Streptosporangium sp. NBC_01755: one gene and its partner. The protein of the gene in region 1 interacts with the protein of each later gene in a pairwise test. Links are inferred from orthologs where the notes say so. Each region holds a gene or a part of one and is shown in the gene's direction. Other genes may lie near its edges. The genes, in order: rsfS and OG884_RS02600.

Evidence for each region.
Region 2: the proteins of rsfS (region 1) and OG884_RS02600 interact in binary tests that used the Escherichia coli proteins (3 or more experiments, as listed by UniProt). The link is inferred for Streptosporangium sp. NBC_01755 from one-to-one orthologs.

The regions. Positions count from the first base shown.
Region 1 is NZ_CP109131.1:1,276,698-1,282,691, reverse strand. Bases 1,723-4,464 are described here. They hold rsfS (ribosome silencing factor), read left to right. Parts: upstream 1,723-2,760; coding sequence 2,761-3,168; downstream 3,169-4,464. Other genes in these bases: OG884_RS05375 (response regulator transcription factor), read right to left, coding at 4,345-4,464; OG884_RS05380 (hypothetical protein), read right to left, coding at 4,082-4,348; OG884_RS05390 (histidine phosphatase family protein), read left to right, coding at 3,165-3,797; nadD (nicotinate-nucleotide adenylyltransferase), read left to right, coding at 1,746-2,354. In the rest of the region: OG884_RS05410 (serine/threonine-protein kinase), read left to right, coding at 1-424; OG884_RS05405 (M48 family metallopeptidase), read right to left, coding at 646-1,671; more of OG884_RS05375, read right to left, coding at 4,465-5,022; OG884_RS05370 (DUF523 domain-containing protein), read right to left, coding at 5,517-5,994. UniProt on the Escherichia coli protein: Functions as a ribosomal silencing factor. Interacts with ribosomal protein uL14 (rplN), blocking formation of intersubunit bridge B8.
Region 2 is NZ_CP109131.1:623,472-629,723, reverse strand. The notes cover bases 1,261-4,260. They hold OG884_RS02600 (ATP-binding protein), read left to right. Parts: upstream 1,261-2,226; coding sequence 2,227-3,294; downstream 3,295-4,260. Other genes in these bases: OG884_RS02595 (DUF5682 family protein), read left to right, coding at 3,367-4,260; OG884_RS02605 (DUF5691 domain-containing protein), read left to right, coding at 1,261-2,230. Outside these bases: OG884_RS02610 (SWIM zinc finger family protein), read left to right, coding at 1-818; more of OG884_RS02605, read left to right, coding at 815-1,260; more of OG884_RS02595, read left to right, coding at 4,261-5,886; OG884_RS02590 (VWA domain-containing protein), read left to right, coding at 5,879-6,252.

The DNA.
Region 1 (5,994 bases):
CGTCACCGGCCTGTTCGCCACGCTGGCCCGCGCACTCTGGGCCGGGCACTGGCTGGTCAGGAAGCGCAAGTCGGCCAGGGTCCGGGTGGCCCTGCGGGTGCTGTGCTTCCCAGTGATCTTCGCCGTCTCGTTGCTGACCGTCCTGGTCTGGCCGGGGCTGCCGGCGGCCGCCCTCGCGGGTCTCGCGCTCTGGCTTACCCTCGGTGGCTCGCTGCCGCCGGAGTGGTGGCTGCACTCCGCCCCGGTCGCCGCCTCCGGGGTTGTGTTCGGCGTCGTCTGCGGCGGCCTACTCGGCAGGGAGATCGAGCGGATCGGCGCCCGGCTCGTCGAGCTCCGGAAGGAGGGCCTGCGCGCGCTCGCCGTGCTGGGCGGCTTCGTCGCCCTGTGCTCCGCGGCCGTACGCGTGATCGCCCTTCTCGTGTAGGGGTCCGTCAGGGCCGTGTCTCGCCGCGTGGCCGGCGGTCACCGCGGCACGCCGCGGCTCCGTCCTCAGCCTCGCGAGGCGGCAGCCGACCGAACCTCGCCATGGCAGGATCCGTGGGGCGGGGCCCAGGGTTCGGGGTCTCCACGCTCAGGGAAACACGCTCAGGGAAAGAGGAAAGGGTCCGGGGGCAGTCACCCGGACCCCGCTGGCGGAACCTTCCCTCAGTTTCCATCGCGGCGGGAGAAGCGGTTGAAGATGCGCTCCCCGGCGTTGACGGCACCCTCGGCCACGTCGCGCAGGACACCGATGAACGGGTCCTGGGACTGCGACCAGGATTCACGGTAGGAACGGGCGGCGGCCCTGACCTCTTCGGAGATCTTCGCGTTGGAGTCGTCGGTGCGGCGGGGGTATTCGCCGGCGACGATCGTGTCGTACTCGCCGCCGCGGCGCCACTTGTCGAGCTCGGCGACGCGGGAGACGGCGAACGGATGGGTGGTGCCCAGCAGGTTGAGGACCTTGAGCAGGCCGTCGCGGACGTCGCCCGCGGTGTCGTACTCCCGTGCCTGGTCGAGGAAGGCCTCGATGTTCATCTCGTGCAGCCGCGAGCCGCCGGCGAGCTTCATCAGGGCGCGCAGTGCCGCGTCGGGGTCCTGGCCGCAGAGCAGGCCGCCGCGGTCGGCGGAGAGCTCGGACTTGCGGTGCCACTCCTCCAGGCCGGCCACGATCGCGCGCAGGCCGATGTAGCCGAGCGGGATCCAGGCCACGCGCGAGGCCAGACGGGTCAGGATGTCGAGCATGGTGCGGTAGACCGCGTGACCCGACAGGATGTGGGCGGTCTCGTGGCCGATGACGAAGCGCTGCTCCTCTTCGTCCATCAGGTCGAGGAGGCCGGTCGTGACGACGATGAACGGGTCGTCGAAGCCGATCGCCTTCGCCTGCACCAGCGGGCTCTGCTGCACGTAGACCTCGGGAATGCGGTGGAGGTCGAGCGTGTAGGCCGCGTCGCGGCCCATGTCGTGCAGCGCTCGGAACTGCGTGTCACCGGTGCGTACGGCCGAGGCGAGGTAGATCAGGCGCAGGCGGCGCTCGCTGACCAGGCCGGACATCTGCTTGAGCACCGTGTCGAATCCGCTGAGCGATCGGAGGGCGACCAGCGCGGACCGGTCAGCGGGATGTTCGTAGGCGCGTGAGCTGATGCCGGGAAGCTGCACACGGTTGCGATCCGGGGTGGTGGTCATGTCCGGCATGCTACGTCGGGTCTGCCTGCCACGCGCGGGGGGTGATTAAAAGCTCTGTACGGCTTGCGCGTATGGTCCGTTTCATGATGAACGCGCCTACCGGGCAGGGGAAGCGGCGCCTGGGCGTCATGGGCGGGACCTTCGATCCGATCCACCATGGTCACCTGGTCGCGGCCAGTGAGGTCGCCCACCACTTCGACCTTGACGAGGTGGTCTTCGTGCCGACGGGACAGCCCTGGCAGAAAGCGGACAGGACCGTCTCCGCGGCGGAGGACCGCTATCTCATGACGGTCATCGCGACCGCCTCCAACCCTCGCTTCTCGGTGAGCCGCGTCGACATCGACCGCCCGGGACCGACCTTCACCATCGACACGCTCAGGGAGATCTCCTCCGCCTGGGGGCCCGACGTCGACCTCTACTTCATCACCGGCGCCGATGCCCTGGCCCAGATCCTGAGCTGGCGCGACGTCGACGAACTGTTCACCATCGCGCACTTCGTGGGTGCCACCAGGCCCGGCCACGTCCTGCACGACCCGGGCCTTCCTGAGGGCAAGGTCAGCCTGGTGGAGATCCCGGCGCTGGCCATCTCGTCGTCGGAGTGCCGCGAGCGGGTGGCCTCGGGCGAGCCCATCTGGTACCTCGTCCCCGACGGCATCGTCCAGTACATCAACAAACGTGGTCTTTACCATTGAGAGGGCGGCCGACCGGCGTTCGCATCATCCTTCCGCTGCCTTCGGGCATTTCCGGGAAGTTCGAGAGCCGCATTCATGATCGAATCCTCTCATCAGGTCGGATCCCGCTTGGATCAGGACGTGTTTCGCTGATTTTCGCTATGATTCGAGAAGTTTGCGTGGGACGAGTATCCGCAGCTCAACCGGCTTGATCGCTGAACGGTCCGGGCCCGTGCCCGTCCCACCGGAGATCGGCAAGCGCGGCCCCGACCGCGAAGGACGCCCCCGATCAGGCCGTCAATCCGTTTGCGGCACGGAATCGGGTGGCACACGATAGGCGTTGTTCAAACGGTGGCTCTTCAACGAGCGCCGAATCGGGCACCCTGATAGGTGACAGCGCCGACTAGCAGGAGGACTGACCCAAACCGTGACAGCAACCGACAGATCCATTCAGCTCGTCAGGCTCGCCGCCGAGGCGGCGGCGGACAAGCTGGCCGATGACATCCTCGCCTATGACGTGAGCGATCAACTCGTCATCACCGACGCGTTCGTGCTCTGCTCCGCCACCAACGACCGCCAGGTCCGCGCCATCGTCGACGAGATCGAGGACCGGCTGCGGATCGAGGCCGACGCCAAGCCCGTCCGCCGCGAGGGCGAGCGCGAGGGCCGCTGGGTCCTGCTGGACTACATCGACATCGTCGTGCACGTCCAGCATGAGGAAGACCGCACCTTCTACGCGCTTGAGCGCCTGTGGAAGGACTGCCCCTCCATCGCGCTGCCGGACAGCGTGACCCAGGTCGCCGCCCAGCGCGCCCGCGGGGCGGTAGCTGAGTGAGCCGTCGCGTCGTCTGTCTCAGACATGGTCAGACGCTGTGGAACGTCGAGCACCGCTTCCAGGGGCACAGCGACATCCCGCTCGACGAGACCGGGATCGCACAGGCCGCCCGCGCGGCCTCGCTGCTCGCCGCGCTCCGCCCGAGCATGATCGTTTCCTCCGACCTGCAACGGGCCTTCGACACCGCCTCGGCACTGGCCCGCGTCACCGGCCTGGACGTGGCGGTCGACAAGGACCTGCGTGAGCGGGGTGGAGGTCAGTGGGAGGGGCTCACCCGCCAGGAGATCTCCACCGGGTGGCCCCGGGAGTTCGCCGCCTGGGAGGCGCCCGGTGGTGAGGAGGTCGGCGACGTCGCCGACAGGGTGGCGTCGGCCGTGCGCCGCTGGGCGGCGCAGGTCGACTCCGACGGCCTGCTCGTCGTCGCCTCACACGGGGCGGCGATCCGGCTCGGCATCGCCAGGCTCATGAACCTGCCGCAGGAGTTCTGGCCCGCCCTGGGCGGCCTGGGAAACTGTTCGTGGTCGGTGCTGGAGGAGTCGCGCAAGGGCTGGCGCCTGCTGGAGCACAACGCCGGGACCCTCCCCGAGCCGGTCAGCAGCGACGACAGCCCCGAGGCCACCCAGGAGTGACCTCGTACGGTGCGGCTTGCGCCCCGGTGGCGGGCGCGGGCCGTGTGGCCGTCGATTAGGTGAACATGTCGGTGTCCTTATATGCTTCCCAAGCGCCGCGACGAGAGCACTCGAAGCGGTGACCAGGGGCTATGGCGCAGCTGGTAGCGCGCCTCCATGGCATGGAGGAGGTCTGGGGTTCGAATCCCCATAGCTCCACAGTTAAATGGCCTCTGACCTGCGCTTTGGTGCAGGTCAGACATCCCATGGCCGTTTGTGTCAAGCGGCCATGGGATGTGATGGCTTCACCACGCCGTCCGGTTCGCGCTCGCCGCGGATCTCGGCACGCCTCGCCGGGCCGACCGCGCGCCCGTGCTGAGCAGCGCGTGGGTCAACCGGGCCTCCTCGACGGTGATGGCCAGCACCGGGACCAGAGCCGACGCCTGCCGTTCGGCCTCGGCCATGGCCCGGCCGTGGGCGATCTCCCTGACGATGAGCCCGAGCGGGATCAGGAAGGCCAGGGCGATCATCGAGGTCCCGGCGACGGTGAGCAGGGCCAGGGTCCGTCTCACGGCGGTGTGATCAACATGACCCCCACACCGCGTACGGTGTGCAGGTAGCGGGGGGAGGACGCGCTCTCGCCGAGCTTGCGCCGCAGCCACGACAGGTGGACGTCGATCGTCTGGTCGTCACCGTAGGACTGTTGCCACACCTCGGTGAGCAACTCCTTGCGGGAGATCACCCGGTCGGTGCGGGCGGCGAGGTAGGCGAGGAGGTCGAACTCGCGTCTGGTGAGGGTGAGGGGGGCGCCGTCCAGGTGGGCCTCGCGCCGGTTCAGGTCCACCGACAGCGCGCCGACGCGCAGCAGCGGCGGTGGGGTCGCGCTCCGCGCCCGGCGCAGTACGGCGTCCAGACGGGCGTTCAGGTGGTCGCCGGAGAAGGGCTTCACCAGGTAGTCGTCGGCCCCCGCCCGGAGCAGGCGGACGATCTCCGCCTCGTTGTCCCTGGCCGTGGCGATGATGACGGGGACGCTGGATACGCTGCGGACCATCTTGAGAGCCTCCGCCCCGTCCAGGTCGGGGAGTCCGAGGTCGAGGACCACCGCGTCCGGGGGGTTCTGGGTGATCTCCCTCAGGGCGTCGAGGGCACGTCCCGCGCTGCGTACGGCATGCTGGCGCCTGCTGAGTTCCTGAATGATCGCGGATCGTACGTACTCGTCGTCTTCGACCACTAGAACTGTCGCCATGTCATGTAACGGTAGTGAATTATGGGACATATGACGCAATAATCCGTGACGTGCGGCAAACGCTGGGGTTTGTAGCGGTGTGGTGCGGGGCCACCGTCCTGGCGATCTCGGTCGCCTGGTTCGGCGTCCGCGACGTGCTCCGCAGCGAGGTCTTCGAGGACGCGAGCATCGAGCCCCTCAACGCCGTCGCCGGCCGTACCGGAGACTCCGGGCTCCCGCTGGGGGCGCCGACGGGCCGCAGACGGGGCCGCAGGTCGTCGGCGTTCCGACAGCCTCCTCGGCACCTGTCCGGACCCCGGCACCCCGTCTCACGCCGCCCGCGCGGGGTACCGCCAGGCCGCAGCCGGCCCGTTCCCCGTCGAGGACGGCCGCGCCGGTGCGCACGCGGGACACCGGGCTCTCCCGATCGGCGCCGTCCCCGTCGAGGCCCGGATCCGGCACGGCTCGGCGGTCTTCTGCATCGGTGGGGAGAGCCGCACGGACCTGTGGGAATACTAGGATTCGCCGATCTCGCGCAGCCGCGCGGCGGCCTCGGCGACACGATCCTCGCCGAAGACCGCGATGCCGTGCAGTTCGAGCAGGGCCGCGGTGACTCCGTGGCCGGGGACGCGCCGGCCACCGAAGGTGCCGTCGTAGACGGTCAGGCTGCCGCAGGAGGGGCTGCTCTCCTTCATGATCGCGACCTTCACGTCGAAGGACCTGGCGACGGCGAGTGCCGCCTGAGCGCCGGCGAGGAAGGCTGCCGTGACGTCGGTGCCCTCCGCGGTCAGCACCCGGGCCGCCCCCGAGAGCACAGCCGTGCCGCCGGCGCCGCCCTCGATCTCCGCGGCGGGACGTGGGACGGCCAGACCGCCCTCGACCTCCGGGCAGAACGGGATGAGCCGCCCCTGGCGCTGCCACGCGGCCAGCAGCGCGTCGCCGCTCGTCTTGGCGGCCCCGTCGTAGCGGACCTTCCGCCCCATCAGGCAGGCA
Region 2 (6,252 bases), 650 kb from region 1 along the record:
TCGCGGGGTCGCTGTCGCGTCTCAACACCGTGCTGGACGGCGATGACTGGCCCGCCCGCCTGCTCAGCGAGTACGCGCTGCTGCACCTGCTCTGCGTGGCCCACCGCAGTCTCTCGGCTCCGGCCGACGGTGGGGTCGACGGTGGGGTCGGCGACGGCTCAGGGAATGTGCCGGAAGTCGCGCCCGCGGGGCTTCTGGAAAGGGTGCGCGACCGGGTCGGTTTCTCGGTGACGAAGGAGGAGGTGCTCGCGGGGGAGCCCGTCCGCGACCTGTGGGACGTGCTGGGACGGCGCGACGAGGAGCACGACCGGCTGATCGCGCGCCGGGTCTGGCTGCGCGGGCGCCGGACGGGCAGGGCGGCGCTGGTGCTCTCGTTCGCGCCGGTCGGACAGGCCCTCGACGCCTCGCTCGTCACCGGCACGACCGTGGACGCCGACCTGGCGTTCTATCCAGGCTCGACTCCGCTGCGCGCGGTGGTCGCCGCCCGCTACGACACCGCCCATGATGCCGCCCCAAGCGGTCCGCCGCCCGGCCTGACCATCGAGCGGGCACTGGACGAGGTGGCCGAGGCTCTGGCGGGTGACCCCTGGCTCGACTCCTGGCCGCTCGTGCTGGAGGGGGTGACCCCCGCGGGGAGTGGTTCGCGGCTCCTAGCCGGCCCTTCCGGCGGGCTGCCGCTCCAGGAGTCCGTGGGAACCCCGTGGCGGCTGGTCGCCACCTCGGGCGGTCACCCGCTGACCGTCGCCGCCGAATGGACCCCGAGGGGCCTGCGTCCCCTCACGACCTGGGATGAGGAAGGCCGGGTGATCACCCTGTGAACGCCTCCGCCGACTGGGAGGAACTGGTGTCCACCGCGCTCGTCGGGACCGACCGGCGCCCGCTGCCGGGGGAGGGAGCGAGCGAGGTCGAGCTGCTCGGGCACGCGGCCGTGCACACCCTGCGGATGCGCGCGGGACGGCGGCCGATCGCCCCGGGCGAGCCGCCGGCCCTCGCGGCGCCCGAGGAGCGGCCCGAGGTCTCGCGCGCCGCGGGCGACAGGCTCGCCCGCGTTCTCGGTGGTGAGCAGCCGAGACTGCTCACCGAGTGGCTGGAGACCGCGGCCGGGCGTGGATACCGCCTCTCGCCCCACCTGCTGCCCGAGCTCCTCGACCACGCGGCCAGGGACAGGTCGATCCGCCCGTACCTCGGTGTCCTGGCGGGAAACCGGGGGCGCTGGCTGGCGGGGCTGAACCCGGCGTGGGGCTTCCTGCTGGAGGAGGTCACGGGAGTGGCCGCGACCGGCTCCGAGCCGACCTCGCAGGTCTGGGAATTCGGCACCTCGGGTGACCGTCGCGTCCACCTGGGCGAGCTGCGGACGGCCGATCCGACGAGGGCCAGGGAACTGCTCGCCGCCACCTGGGAGAAGGAGGGCCCCGACGACAGGGCGGCGTTCCTGGAGGCTCTCAGCGCCGGGCTGTCGCCGGAGGACGAGCCGTTCCTGGAGTCCGCGCTCGACGACCGCCGCCGAGAGGTCCGCCACCAGGCGGCCGACCTGCTCACCCGGCTCCCCGGATCGCGCCTGGCCCTGCGCATGGCAGAGCGCGTCGCCCGGTACGTCACCGTCGCCGGCGGTGAGATCCACGTCGACCCGCCGGTGGCCTGCGACAGCACCATGGAACGCGACGGCATCCGGGCGAAGGCACCCCGGGGGACCGGCGAGCGGGGCTGGTGGCTGCAGCAGGCCGTGGCCCGCACACCGCTCGAAGTCTGGCCCCGGCTGCTCGGCCGGCCGCCCCGGGAGCTGGTCCGCATGAAGATCGTTGACTGGAGCCGCGAGGTCATGGCCGGTTGGGTCAGGGCCGCCGTTCTCCAGGGTGACCCGGAGTGGGCGCTGGAGCTGTTCGCCTGGGATCCGATCGCCGACCTGCTGGCCGCGCTGCCCCGTGACAGACAGGAGAGCGTCGCGGCCGACTTCGTACGGCGGCACGGCCTGGACGGCCAACTGATCATGGTTCTCGGCGGGGCCGCGGCCCCCTGGGGGCCGGCCCTGGCCACGGCGGTCCTCCAGAAGATCATCGAGGTGTCCGGCACCCAGCCGTGGAACCTCGGCGAGCTGACCAAGCTCGCCGGTGAACGCATCGATCCGGCACTGCACGACATGGCCGGGCGGCTCTCGCTGGAGCCGTCCATCCAGGAGGTCGCCGCCCTCCTGCGTTTCCGCGACGACATGTTGAAGGAGCTCACACAGTGACAACGGTTCTGCGGGCCCACGCCGAAGACCAGTACGCCGAGGAACTGGCGGTCCTGGCCAAGGGCGACGACCGGATCCGTCCGCCGGGCTGGAAACTGTCGCCCTGGGCGGTGACCACCTACGTCCTCGGTGACGGCGACCAGATCACCCCCAAGTACATCGGGCCGCGGCGCATCGTCGAGGTGGCCGTGGCGACGCTCGCCACCGACCGCGCGCTGCTGCTGCTCGGCGTGCCGGGCACCGCCAAGACCTGGCTGTCGGAGCATCTGGCCGCCGCGATCAGCGGTGACTCCACACTCCTCGTGCAGGGAACGGCGGGCACCGCGGAGGAGGCCATCCGCTACGGCTGGAACTACGCCAGGCTGCTGGCCGAGGGCCCGTCCATGGAGGCGCTCACGCCGAGCCCGGTGATGCGGGCGATGGCCGAGGGGCGGCTGGCCCGCGTGGAGGAGCTGACCCGGATGCCCTCCGACGTCCAGGACGCGCTGATCACCGTGCTGTCGGAGAAGACGCTGCCGATTCCCGAGCTCAACCGGGAGGTGCAGGCCGAGCGAGGTTTCAATATCATCGCCACCGCCAACGACCGTGACCGCGGCGTCAACGACCTGTCGAGCGCACTGCGCCGCCGGTTCAACACGGTCGTGTTGCCGGTGCCGGCCACCGCAGAGGAGGAGGTGGACATCGTCTCCCGCAGGGTCGGCCAGCTCGGCCGCTCCCTGGAGCTGCCCGAGACCCTCACCGGGCTGGAGGAGATCCGCCGCGTCGTCACGGTCTTCCGGGAACTGCGCACCGGTGTCACCGAGGACGGCCGCACCAAGGTCAAATCCCCCAGCGGCACGCTCAGCACCGCCGAGGCCATCTCCGTCCTCACCAACGGCATCGCGCTGGCCGCGCACTTCGGCGACGGGGTGCTCCGCCCCTCCGACGTGGCCGCGGGCATCGCCGGTGCGGTGATCCAGGACCCGGTCTCCGACCGCGTCGTCTGGCGCGAGTATCTGGAGACCGTGGTGCGCGAGCGTCAGGACTGGCGCGACTTCTACCGGGCCTGCCGTGACGCGGGCTGAGGCGGTGACCTCGGAGAGGGGGCCGCTTCCGACGGCCGGTGAGGCGGCTTCCTCACCGGGCGGGGGGCAACGGTGAGCGTCTCCGTGCTGGGGGTTCGGCACCACGGTCCCGGGTCGGCGCGGTCCCTGTGCGACGAGCTCGACCGCCTCAAGCCGGACATCGTGCTCATCGAGGGCCCGCCCGAGGCGGACGAACTGGTCGAGCTGGCCCGTGACCCCGGCCTTCAGCCGCCGGTGGCGCTCCTCGCCCACGTGCCGGGCGAGCCGTCCACTGCCGCGTTCTGGCCGTTCGCGGTGTTCTCCCCCGAGTGGCAGGCACTCCGCCACGCCGTCGGGGCGGGCATCCCGGTCCGCTTCTGCGACCTGCCGGCCGCGCACAGCCTCGCCTCCCGCCCTGACACGACCGGTGACGCCGAACCACAGCGGGGGAAGGATCCGGACGAAGCCGGGGCGCGCGCACCGGATACGGAGGCTCCAGACCTCCGTGCTGAAACGGCGCATGACGGCGAAAAGGGTGATGTCACTCCGGAGGTCGTACGGATCGATCCGATCGGGGCCCTCGCCCGCGCCGCCGGATACGACGACCCGGAGCGGTGGTGGGAGGACGCCGTCGAGCACCGCGGCGACACCCCGTTCCACATGATCGCCGAGGCCGTGGAGGCGGTCCGCGAGGGACATGTCGCCGACGAGTACGAGGCGCGGCGCGAAGCCTTCATGCGGCGCACGATCCGCAGAGCGGTCAGGGACGGGTTCGAGCGGATCGCCGTGGTCTGCGGGGCCTGGCACGTCCCCGCGCTGGCGGGCACGGCGCGTGAGGGAGCGCCCTGGGGAGCCGGGCTGCCCACCGCGAAGGCCGACGACGCGCTGCTCAGAGGGCTGCCCAAGGTCAGGGCCGAGATCACCTGGGTGCCGTGGACGTACGGGCGGCTGGCCTCCTGGAGCGGGTACGGCGCGGGTGTGACCTCCCCCGGCTGGTACCACCACCTGTTCGCCTCCCCCGACCGTCCCGTCGAGCGGTGGCTGACCGGGGCGGCCGGGGTGCTCAGGGAGGAGGACCTGCCGGTCTCCTCCGCCCACGTCATCGAGGCGGTCCGGCTCGCCGAAAGCCTGGCCGTGCTCAGGGGGCGGCCCCTGGCCGGGCTGGCGGAGGTCACCGAGGCGGTCAGGGCGGTGCTGTGCGAGGGCGACGACCTGCCGGTGGAGCTGATCCAGCGACGCATGGTCGTGGGGGAGCGGCTCGGCCAGGTGCCGGACACCACCCCGATGGTCCCCCTCCAGCGCCACCTGCGCGAGGAGCAGCGGCGGGTGAGGCTCAAGCCCGAGGCGCTCGACCGTGAGTACGACCTCGACCTGCGCAAACCCCTCGACCTGGAGCGCAGCAGGCTGCTGCACAGGCTCCGCCTGCTCGGCGTCGGCTGGGGCGCCCCCCAGGAGAGCCGGGGCAAGGGCACCTTCCGCGAGTCGTGGTCGCTCACCTGGCGGCCCGAGTTCGACATCGACCTGATCGAGGCGAGCGCCTGGGGCACGACCGTCCCTGCGGCGGCCGCCGCCCGCGTCCGCGACCTCGCCGACGGGGGAAGGGCGCTCGGCACGGCCACCCGGATCACGACACCCGGCGCGACGCCCGGGTCGGGGATACCCGGACCGGGAGGCGGCGGGCCGGGCGGGTCCGGCGCGATGTCCGGTGGCGGGGCGTCCGGCGGGGTCACGCTGGCCGGGCTCACCGGCCTGGTGGAGCGCTGCCTGCTCGCCGACCTGCCGGAGGCGCTGCCGCACGTGCTGGATGCCCTATCGGCGCGGGCCGCGCTCGACGGCGACGTCACGCACCTGATGGCCGCGCTCCCGGCGATGGTCCGCGCCCAGCGCTACGGCGACGTGCGCGGCACCCCCGCCACCGGCCTGGCCACCATCGCCCTGGCCATGCTCACCAGGATCTGCGTCGGTCTCGGTGGCGCCGTCACCGGTCTCGACGACGACGCCGCCCGCGACCTGATCCGCCACATAGACGCCGTCCACGCCGCCGTCGCCCTGCTCGACGACGAGCCCGCCCGTCCGGTAGGAGGCTCTGCCGACTCAGGGGAGGAACCATCGCAGGGGCGGTGGCTGGTGGCGTTGCGCGGAGCCTCCGGCCGGAGCGACCTGCACGGGCTCATCGAGGGTCGGCTCACCAGGATCCTGCTGGACGCGGCCGACCTCGACACGGCCGAGGTGGGCCGGCGGATGTCACTGGCGATGTCGGCGGGGCACCCGCCGGCCAGGGCGGCGGCCTGGATCGAGGGGTTCCTTTCGGGGGGCGGGCTGCTGCTCGTACACGACTCCCGGCTGCTCGGGCTGGTCGACGAGTGGCTCATCGGACTCGCCCCGGAGACCTTCGTCGACGTGCTGCCCCTGCTCCGCAGGACGTTCGGCGCCTTCGCCGCCCCTGAGCGGCGCTCGATCGGCTCGCGCGTCCGCTCTCTCGGCGCAGGCACGGGCACCGGCGGCGGCGCAGGCCGGGCACCAGACGCGGAGGACTTCGACGAGGAACGCGCGGCGGCGGCCGTGCGGACCGTGCTGACGATTCTGGGAAGGACGGGGAGCATCGATGGATGAGCGGCTGCGCCGCTGGCGGATGGTCCTGGGCGGTGACGCCGACGGCACCGGGTGCTCGCTCGCCGGAACCGACGCCCAGATGGACGGGGCACTGGCAGCGCTGTACAACGGGGGCGAGGGCTCGGCCGAGCGGAGCGGTGGCCTGGGCGCCTCCGCACCCAGGGTGGCGCGCTGGCTGGGCGACATCCGATCCTATTTCCCCTCGACCGTCGTCCAGGTCATGCAGAAGGACGCCGTCGAGCGGTTGAACCTGACCCGGCTGCTGATGGAGCCGGAGATGCTGGAGGCCGTCGAGCCGGACGTCCACATGGTCGGCACCCTCCTGTCGCTCAACCGGGTGATGCCCGAGAAGGCGCGAGAGTCGGC